3 regions of the Ectothiorhodospira sp. PHS-1 genome follow, and region 1 is predicted to be linked to each of the others. Evidence: predicted binding sites of a transcription regulator. Region 1 holds the regulator's gene; each other region holds the start of a gene.

Region 1 (3,277 bases):
CACCCTTAATGGTATGAAAGCTGCGAAAGACCGCATTGAGCAGGTCCTTGTCGCTGGGGGTCTGCTCCAGCTGCACCAGCTGCTCGCTCAGACCCTCCAGCAATTCACCGGCCTCAACCAAAAAGTCCTGCAGGATTTCGTCGTCGGTATCCAGACTCATGTCCGTCTCTCACGCCCGGTGCAAACGCACCCTGATACTCCGGTTTGGCGGCCGGAACGGCAAAACCTGAAACCGGCGGAGGCTCCGATGACAGGTCCGGCCTTAGAATCCAAGACTGGACAGCAGGTCATCCACATCGTCCTGGCTTTTCACCACGTCGCCATGGTCCGAAGTCCCCTTGACTGCGGGACCACCCGGCTGAATGTCCGCTTCCCTGTCCTTGCCCTCCGGCGTGGACAGGCGCTTGCCGGAAATGCGCACCAGCCCCACCAGGTTATCCTCCAGGTCCTGTACCAGGGTCATGACACGACGAATGACCTGCCCTGTGAGATCCTGGAAATCCTGGGCCATCAGCACTTCCGACAGCTGGCCGCGCAGGATCTCCGCGTCCCGTTCCGTATCCTGGAGAAAATCGGCCAGGGCCTGGCTCACCGACCGGAACTCGTCCACGGACATTTCCCGCTGACGGAAGCGGGCCCAGTCGGCCGCCAATGTGCGAGCGCGCTCAGCCAGCATTTCCGAGACCGGCAAGGCATCCTCCACGGCATTGAGGGTGCGATGGGCTGCCTGATCGGTCATGGCGACCACGTAGTTCAGACGTTCCTTGGCATCGGGGATGTCCTGATGCGTCAGTTCGGAGAGCCGGGAGTCCAGACGGAAGCTGTTCAGAGCCTCGTGCAGATCCCGGGTCAGCTTGCCCAGTTCCTGGAACAGCAGACTCTCGTGCATACGCCCCATCTCCTCGATGAGTCGCCCTGCCCCTTCCTCGTCTCCCGACTCCATGAGCGTGACCAGCTCACGGGCGCGTTCCAGCTGCTGCTGCCTGAACAGGGCTTCTTTACCGTCTTCCTGATTCTCCATGACGTTGCTCACCCTTTTTCCTGAAGCCGCTCGAAGATCTTATTGATCTTCTCCTTCAGGGTTTCTGCGGTGAAAGGTTTGACGATGTAGCCATTGACGCCGGCCTGGGCCGCTTCCACAATCTGCTCACGCTTGGCTTCCGCCGTCACCATGAGGACGGGCATGTCCTTGAGGCGGGGATCGGCACGCACAGCCCGCAGAAGATCGATGCCGGGCATGCCGGGCATGTTCCAGTCGGTGACCAGGAAGTCATAGTTACCGTTCTGCAGCATGGGCAGCGCAGTATTGCCGTCATCGGCTTCGGCGGTATTGTTGTATCCAAGATCCCGCAGCAAATTCTTGATAATGCGGCGCATCGTGGAAAAATCATCCACGATGAGGATCTTCATGTTCTTGTCCACAATAACCTCCCGATTAAACACACACCGAAGAAGGATCCCCTACCGGGGCGCTTCGGCATTCAAAAATCAATTCCACCGGCAAGGCGGAATCAGACCCGCTCCCCGTCGGCCACCCAATCGGCCATGCGGGCCCGGAGACGAAGCAGCGCCTGACCATGGATCTGGCAGACCCGGGACTCACTGACACCGAGCACTTCACCGATCTCCCGCAGGTTCAGTTCGTCATCATAATACAGCGAAAGGATCAAACGCTCCCGCTCTGGCAAGGTATTGACATGCTCGGCCAGGGCAGTGTGAAAGTCCATTCGGGTGATGGACTCCAGGGGCGTCAGCCCCTGGGCAGGGAGGAAATTGTCCACATCGCCATCCCCATCACAAAGATCGTCAAAACCCAGCACCCGGCTGCCGACGGCATCCCGCAGCATGTCGTGATAGGTATCCAGGTCCACCTCCAGGGCGGCCGCGATTTCCGCACCGCTAGCCTCGCGCCCTTCCCGGTTTTCAATTTCCCGGATTACCTCGCTGATGCGCCGGGCATTGCGATGCACGGAGCGGGGGGTCCAGTCACTGCGACGGACCTCGTCCAGCATGGCGCCACGGATCCGGATACCGGCATAGGTCTCGAAACTGGCCCCCTGGGAAGGGTCATAGTGATGGGCAGCCTCCAGCAGACCGATGACCCCGGACTGGATCAGGTCTTCCACCTGCACGTTGGCAGGCAGGCGGGCGAGCAGATGGTAAGCGATTCGCTTGACCAGGGCGACATGCTCATCCACCAGTCGAGTATGGTCTGACTCCGCGCTGGCATACATGGCTATGACACTGATGTGACTGGCTCCAGGTCGTTTCGACCGCTATTGATCAACCTTTCCACAAAGAATTCGATCCCCCCCCGGGAGTTACGGGGCATGGGCCATTGATCGATGCGACCGGCAATGGCGCGAAAGGCGCGGGCCGAGGGACTGGAGGGATAGGCCTCCAGCACGGTCTGCCGGCGCTGCACGGCCTTGCGCAACAGGTCGTCATGAGGAATTGCGCCGATGTAATCGAGGATCACGTCCTCCAGAAAACGATCGCAGACGGACACCAACTTACGAAACAGGCTCCGTCCTTCGTCCTCATTGTCGTTGCGGACCATGTTGGCCAGGATGCGAAACCGCATCAGGCCGTGATCCCGGTGCAATACCTTGATCAGGGCATAGGCATCAGTGATGGAGGCCGGCTCGTCGCACACCACCACCAGCACTTCCTGGGCCGCCCGGCAAAACCGGGTCACGCTGTCATGCAGGCCGGCCGCGGTATCCACCACCAGCACATCCAGGGGCTGGGACAACCCGCTGAAGGCACGGATGATACCGACATGCTGCGCCGGCTCCAGATCCGCCATGCGGGCGATGCCCGAGGCCGCCGGTACGATCAGCATGCCGGAGGGGCCTTCCAGCAACACCTCTTCCAGCGTGTTCTCGCCGTTGAGCACATGATACAGGTTGGCCTTGGGCTGCAACCCCAGCAGCACGTCCACGTTGGCCAGTCCCAGATCCGCATCCAGCAGCATCACCCGCTTGCCGCCCTGAGCCAGGGCTGCGGAGAGGTTCACCGACACATTGGTCTTGCCCACCCCGCCCTTGCCGCTGGACACCGCCAGCACGCGCACGGGGGACACTGCATCCGCCGTCGAGGATAACCGGGCCATATTGGGCTCACTGGCTGGAGGCATGGACATACCTGGCGTTGGGCTGGTTGATGGGCTCACGGAACATGGGAGAAACCATCTGGGCCTGACGGGCATCCGCCCGCTCGACACCCGCATCCACCATTCTGGCGGCAGTGGCCACCAGTCGGGCGGCGCGGGCCG
Region 2 (3,277 bases), on a different contig from region 1:
TCCGGGAACCCTGCTGCAAACGCGAAATGATCTCGTGAATCTCCTGGGTGGAAGCCTCGGTACGACTCGCCAGGGTACGTACCTCATCGGCCACCACCGCAAAGCCCCGCCCCTGCTCGCCGGCGCGGGCGGCTTCGATGGCCGCGTTCAAGGCCAGCAGATTGGTCTGCTCGGCCACGTCGCGGATCACTTCCAGGACCTTGCCGATCGCTTCGGTATCGCTGGACAAGGATCCGATGACCCCGGCCGCATTCTCGATTTCCGCCGCCAGCGTCTCGATGGAGGCAATGCTCTGTTGCACGACCCGACTGCCTGACAACGAGCTTTGCCGGGCCGAGGTGGCGGCTTGGGCGGCATCGGCCGCATTACGTGCCACGTCCTGCACCGTGGCGGCCATCTGATTCATGGCAGTGGCCACCTGATCCGACTCGCTTTGCTGTTGTCGTACCTGCTTGACTGTGTTTTCGGTCGTCGATGACAGTTCTTCGGCAGCGGCCGCCAGCTGCGAGGAAGCCCCCACGATCTGTCGAATCAACTGATGGATCTTGTCCACGAAGCCGTTGAAAGCCTTTGAGAGATCGGACAGTTCGTCACGTCCTTCCGTGGACAGGCGCTGGGTCAGATCTCCATCCCCCTGGGCGATCTCGTTCATCCGCGCGGCAGTGGCCTGCAAGGGGCCTACAATGCCACGGGCGATCAGCCAGGCGACACTCAGCCCGATCACCACCAGCAGCAGGGCGATGCCCAGGATGGTGGTCACCGCCTGTCGATACTCGACCACATAGTCGGTCCGATCGATCAGGATTTCCAGCACACCCAAAGGCTGTCCCGCAAAATCACGGACCACATGGCCATAGACAGCGACGGGGACGCCGCCATGGGTGATGTTGCGGATCAGCGGCTCTCCGTCAAGGACCCGTTGCAGTTCCGCGGACGTGAAACGGGCATCCCCCGCGATGGTGCCGGCAAACGTTTCAAAACCACGCTCTCCCCGTAGATGAAGGGCCGCGGGCGCATTGTACTGTTCGGTGAATTCCGTAAAGAAGGACGCCCCGAAAGACAGACCGAACTCCACCACCCCGACATGCGTGCCCTGATGAAACACGGGCGCCACCCCTCGCAATCCGAGACCTGCCACACCACGCTCAAGACCATGGAGAGGGCGACGGTCACGGTTGGCCTGGACGATGGTCTCCCGCATGCGGCTCAGATCATCCCCATGACGATCCAGCATGTGCAGACGCAGGAACGAGGTGGCCGGTGCGGTCAGGAACTGAAACTGCACGGCATCATAGGTATCACGCATCGCTTCGAAAACAGGCAATGTGATCGCCTGCAGAGCCTCGCGATCCCGCATTGCAAATGCCTGCTGTACCGCGGGCATGGAGGCCACCACCATGGCTTGGGACTCGGCTCTCACACCGGCATCTTCGATCGACGCCTGAAGTGTTCTGAACAGTTCCTCCGCCTGCCTGATCTGGGCACGATCACTGACGCGATCAATGGCATTGAGCGCCACCGGCACGGTCGTTCCCAGGGCCACCAGGAGCACCAGGGCAAACCCGACCATCAGGCGCGTCCCGATCCGAAAGTTCTTGAGCATCACTGCGACTCCTGTTTTTCCCTGTGCGGTTTTGACCGTGAGTGGATGCGTGGAAACACGGTGATCACTCACTATAGCGGCATGCCCCTATATCTTTAGAGAATATAATGAACTGTTCAAGAGTCCTTTGCCGACAAGGAATTCGGGCTTGTATCCATCTATTATCCACAGGATTGTCCACGCTTTTGTGGATACATGGCATGCTTGCCGGAAAAGACCCGCCATTCGTCGGACAAGAAAGATCTTGCGGGCAGAACCCAAGGCTCATATAAACGAGACTTATGTCGATTGAAGGAGGGCGATGTGGCCAGGCACCACCAACAGTTCCCGCCTGAAATACAGCCGACACAGGAGCCCTCAGCACACCTGCAACGGCAGGCAGAGCGCAGGGCCGCAGTCCTCCAGGAACTTAACCGTTTTCATGACGCCGCCGCCCGGCTGGCCACCGCCAACGCACGACTGCGGCTTGAACAGATTGATGAAGGACTGCACGAATGCCTGGGCATCCTGGGTGAATTTCTGGATGCGGACCGAGCCTATCTGTTCATCAACAATCTGGAGGAACGATACTGGACCAACACCCATGAATGGTGCGCACCGGGCGTGCAGGGATACCGGGAAGCACTCCAGCACGTCAGTTTCGACAGCGTTCCAGGGCTGGCGGAGCTTTTCCTGAGAGGAGAATCATTCGTCCTCACCAGCCTCCATGACCTGCCGCCCAGCATGGCACCCGGACAGGCATTTCTGGAAATGCAGGGTATCCGCTCCATGATCCTCCACCCACTGCTCACCGACGGGGAACTGCTGGGGTTTGTGGGTTTTGACGATATCGAGGACGAACGAGACTTTTCCTCCACGGAACAGGCCATGCTCAGTCTGGCGGCGGAAAACTTTGCCGCCACTTTGGCCAGGCAGCGCCAGTATCAACATGTACAGCAGGCCAGAATCGAACTTGAAAGTGTCAACCAGCGCCTGCGAGAAGCCTTGGAGGAAGTCCAGCGATTGGCTCGTACCGACCCGCTCACGGAACTCTCCAACCGTCGCTGGATGCAGGAATGCCTGGCCAGGGAAGCGGCCCGCCGCCAGCGCACGCCCATCCCGCTATCCATCATTCTGATGGATGTGGACCACTTCAAAATGATCAATGACCGCTTCGGTCATGACGTAGGAGACAAGGTATTGCGCAGACTCGCGGATACCTTCCGGGAAACCGTGCGATGCAAGGACGTCATTGCCCGCTGGGGCGGCGAGGAGTTCATGGTCATGGCAACGGACACGGGACTAAGGGAGGCGGAAAATCTGGCGGAGCGTCTGCGTCACGAGGCAGGCCGACTGCGCGTGCCTCCGCTTGAACAACTCAGTATCAGCCTCGGCGTGGCGGAGGCCGGTCTGAACGAGGAGATCAATCGCCTCATTGTCCGTGCCGATCGAGCGCTCTACCGGGCCAAATCCGAAGGTAGAAACCTGACCATCGTTGCCACAACGGACTAAACCCCATCCCATGACCGCCCTGGACCTGCTCTCCCTCCTGTCCTTTGTGCTCTTTCTGGGCGTCATCATTGGAACTGTCCTGGGCTGGGTGAGTTTCTTTCATGTACGCGCCCTGCGGCAAAGGGTCTTCCGGCTGGAACAGGCACTGACCGCCCGGCCATCCACGGTACCGATACCGCTCCC
Region 3 (3,277 bases), on a different contig from region 1:
TGGTTGCCGCGGAGCGACAGCCTCAGGAACAGCGCATTGCGCGCCAGGAAAAGCAGGCCAAGGACCAGATTTCCGCGCTGGGTCGTCTGAAAAACGCCTTGGCTGATCTTGGAAAGGCCATGGACAAGATGAAGGATCCGGCCTCGTTCCGGGCCTTTGACGTTCGGGTGCTGAATGAAAGCATCGTCTCGGCTTCCGTGCGCGGCAATGCACCGCCCGGCTCCTATGAGGTGGAAGTCCAGCAACTTGCCCAGTCCCAGCGGCTTGCAACCAATGCCGGTCTGTTCGGTGCTGGTTTTACGGCCACTGATCAGCTTGGCGCCGGTGATGTCACCATTACCCTGAAGGATGGTTCCACCGAGACCTTCACCCTGGCGGACGGGGCTTCATCCCTGCAGGATCTGCAGAACCAGATCAATGCCAATTCCAGCAACGTGCGTGCTTCAGTCATCAATGACGGGCAGGGGCCGCGACTGACCTTCACGTCGCTCAAGACCGGTGAGGCGAATGGTATCGATGCCGTCTCCGTGTCCGGTGCCGCCGGCGGTGCGTTACTCAATCAGCTTGCGTTTGATGCCTCGACCATGGATGGCGCCGGTGTCAGTGGTGGATTCACCCAGCTGCGTGCGGCCCAGGATGCGATCCTGGTGGTTGATGGTCTCACCATCACGCGGACCAGCAACCAGGTGAACGATGTCATCGACGGGGTTGACCTGACCCTGACCGAAGAAGGCACTACCCGCGTGGGCGTCACCGAAAAGGAGGAAACCGCCCGGGAAGCCGTGCAGGCCTTCGTGGATGCCTACAATGCACTGCGTCGGCAGACTAATCAGCTGGGTAGCTTCAATGCGGATGCCGGTACCAGCGCCGCACTCAACGGCGATTCCACTCTGCGTGGCGTGCAGTTCCAGATGGGTCGGTTGTTGAGTAACCCGGTCGCCGGCATGGATGGTTCCGTGAGAATCCTGGCGGATCTGGGGATTTCCACCCAGCGTGACGGGACCCTGAGCGTGGATCAGGCACGGCTGGATGCCCGGCTTGCGGAAGATCCGGATGAGGTGATCCGCCTGTTCACGGACAAGGATGATGGCCTGGTGGCGCGGATGCAGGGCATGGTGGAGCAGTACACGGGTCGGGACAACATCCTGGATACCCGCACCAAGAGCCTGGAGCGCAGCCTCCGTGGATTGGAGGATCAGCGGGATCGGCTGGATTACCGGATGGAGCGGGTGGAGGCGCGGCTGATTGCCCAGTTCTCGGCCATGGATGCCATGGTGGCCCAGATGAATCAGACCAGTCAGTTTCTGGATAATCAGTTGCAGATGATTACCAATATGAACAAGAAGTGAGAGTGAGTGCGAACGATGGCACTCTCAAGTTTTTCCCCGCATGACCGCTAGAGTATTCAGAACAGGGTTTCATCTTTCAGCGTCAGGGGCATCCTATGAGCTATGCAGCCATGCATAAGGGTATCAACCAGTATCAGCAGATCGGTGCCGCCGATGCGCCCTTTGCCGATCGTCATCGTCTGATCGAGATGCTGATGGATGGCGGCATGGATCGTCTGGCCCAGGCCCGTGGCGCGGTGATCCGGGGAGACCGGCCGGCCAAGATCAAGTTCATCGGCAAGGCCTTTGACATCATCGGTGGGTTGCGTGGTGGTCTGGATCTGGAGAAGGGCGGAGACATTGCCCGTAACCTGGACGAACTCTATGACTACATGCAACGCCGCCTGGTCAGTGCCAACGCCCGGGACGACGTGACGGTGCTGGATGAGGTGAGTACCCTGCTGGGCGAGATTCGGGAAGCCTGGAAGGAGATCCCAAAGGAGGCCAGGTTGAACCCGGAAGCCGCAGCCAGATCGGTGAATTCGGAGACGTGATGCCGGTACATTCGATGGAGTCGGTGCTTGAAGCGGCGGCGGCGCTGGAAGATCTTTCCCGCCGCCGTCTTGCGTTGGCCCGGGACGGCCAGTGGAAGGCATTGATGGAGACGGAAGACGAGCGTACCCGGCTGGCTGCTGGAATCCAGGTGGACAATCTGCCCGCCGACGTGGCGGAAAAGTCGGACCTAGCTGAACGGCTGACCCGCATCCGCGATCTGGATCAGGCCTTGTTGCCATTGCTGGAGGAGGCCCGGGATGCCTTAGGGGAGGAGCTTCGCCAGGTGCAGAAGGGTGTGGCGGGGGCGCGGGCGTATGAGAAGGTGGGGGATTTTTAGGCTCATTTTTCACCGCGCCAGCCGTGCCAGATGCCGCTGATAGCGGCGCATGACCAGTAGGTGGGCCACGGCTTGGGTCCAAAGGTACAGATACCAGGGCAGTGACGGCGCAAAGTCGTGAATGGCTGCCATGGTGTAGCGTCCGCCCAGGACGCTCTGAAACTCGAATCTCCCCCGTTGTGTTGCCTTTCTTGCCAGCAGGCCGCCGGTGATGCGGTAGATCTGCCGATCCTTTGTGCCTGCCTGAATGTCCCGTTCCAGTTGCAGCAGCATGAGTCCGCCGGGGCGCAGGTGGACCTGGTAGCCGGTATCTTCCCCGCTATGGGGGTCGGTGAGGACCGTGGTCTTCACGAAGGGCCGGCAGCAGCTGCCCAGCCAGCGGAAGTAGTTGCCGGCCACCCAGGCGGCGTCCTGGCCGGGGGGCTGGATGATGCGCTGGATGGAGCGTACCCGGCTGGCCTGTCTGAGTTCGGCCCGGGTCTTTTTGTGGATGGGTTGCCGGGGGTTGGGTAGCAGGCGTTTGCGGCGGTGGTCCAGGGCGTCGTTCAGGGCCTGTTCGAAGGGGATGGCATCCTGGTCGATGAACCGTTGCAGAGGATTGTCCTTGAGCCGGGTATCCCGGGGCAGGCTTTCCATGACGGGGGCCACCAGGGCGGTGGGGGTGCCGGTGATCCAGCGGGCGCCCAGGGCGACGATGGCGCCGGGCAGCCAGGGCAAGGTGAGGAAGCGGCGTTTGAGGCCCAGCAGCCGTGCCGTGGTCCGGAGCATGTCTTCGTAGCTGATACAGTCGGGGCCGCCGAGGTCGAAGTGGCCCCGGTATTGTTCCGGTGTGCCCAGGGTGTGACGGATGGCCCGAATAAGGTCCCCAAGGGCGATGGGCCGGGTGCGGGTGCGGGCGTTGGGGGGCAGGGTGATGATGCCGATCCGGTGCACCAGTTCCACCATGAGCCGACAGGCGGAGCCGCCGGGGCCGACCACCAGACCGGCGCGCAGGATGGTGACGGGGACGCCGTGGGCGGTGAGGGCCATTTCCACTTCCCGGCGGCTCCAGAGCAGG

Evidence for each region. Region 1 encodes FliA, which starts transcription of late flagellar genes. Its sites were predicted from a motif close to GCTAAAGTTNNNNNNNNNNCNGCCGATA; they were not measured.
Region 2: a site for FliA is predicted at 1,676-1,703, ahead of ECTPHS_RS05095 (methyl-accepting chemotaxis protein). Genes of this name have one in related genera too.
Region 3: a site for FliA is predicted at 1,372-1,399, ahead of fliS (flagellar export chaperone FliS). Genes of this name have one in related genera too.

Annotation. Positions count from the first base shown of each region.
Region 1 covers NZ_AGBG01000007.1:61,070-64,346, forward strand. Annotated here, with positions in the region: gene ECTPHS_RS04570 (chemotaxis protein CheA) at 1-160, opposite strand, end outside; gene ECTPHS_RS04575 (protein phosphatase CheZ) at 263-1,021, opposite strand; gene cheY (chemotaxis response regulator CheY) at 1,030-1,422, opposite strand; gene ECTPHS_RS04585 (RNA polymerase sigma factor FliA) at 1,512-2,234, opposite strand; gene ECTPHS_RS04590 (MinD/ParA family protein) at 2,237-3,115, opposite strand; gene flhF (flagellar biosynthesis protein FlhF) at 3,123-3,277, opposite strand, start outside.
Region 2 covers NZ_AGBG01000008.1:50,456-53,732, reverse strand. Annotated here, with positions in the region: gene ECTPHS_RS05095 (methyl-accepting chemotaxis protein) at 1-1,603, opposite strand, end outside; gene ECTPHS_RS05090 (sensor domain-containing diguanylate cyclase) at 1,892-3,094, shown strand; gene ECTPHS_RS05085 (DUF2339 domain-containing protein) at 3,105-3,277, shown strand, end outside.
Region 3 covers NZ_AGBG01000005.1:1,240-4,516, forward strand. Annotated here, with positions in the region: gene fliD (flagellar filament capping protein FliD) at 1-1,349, shown strand, start outside; gene fliS (flagellar export chaperone FliS) at 1,460-1,882, shown strand; gene ECTPHS_RS03095 (flagellar protein FliT) at 1,882-2,220, shown strand; gene ECTPHS_RS03100 (NAD(P)H-binding protein) at 2,230-3,277, opposite strand, start outside.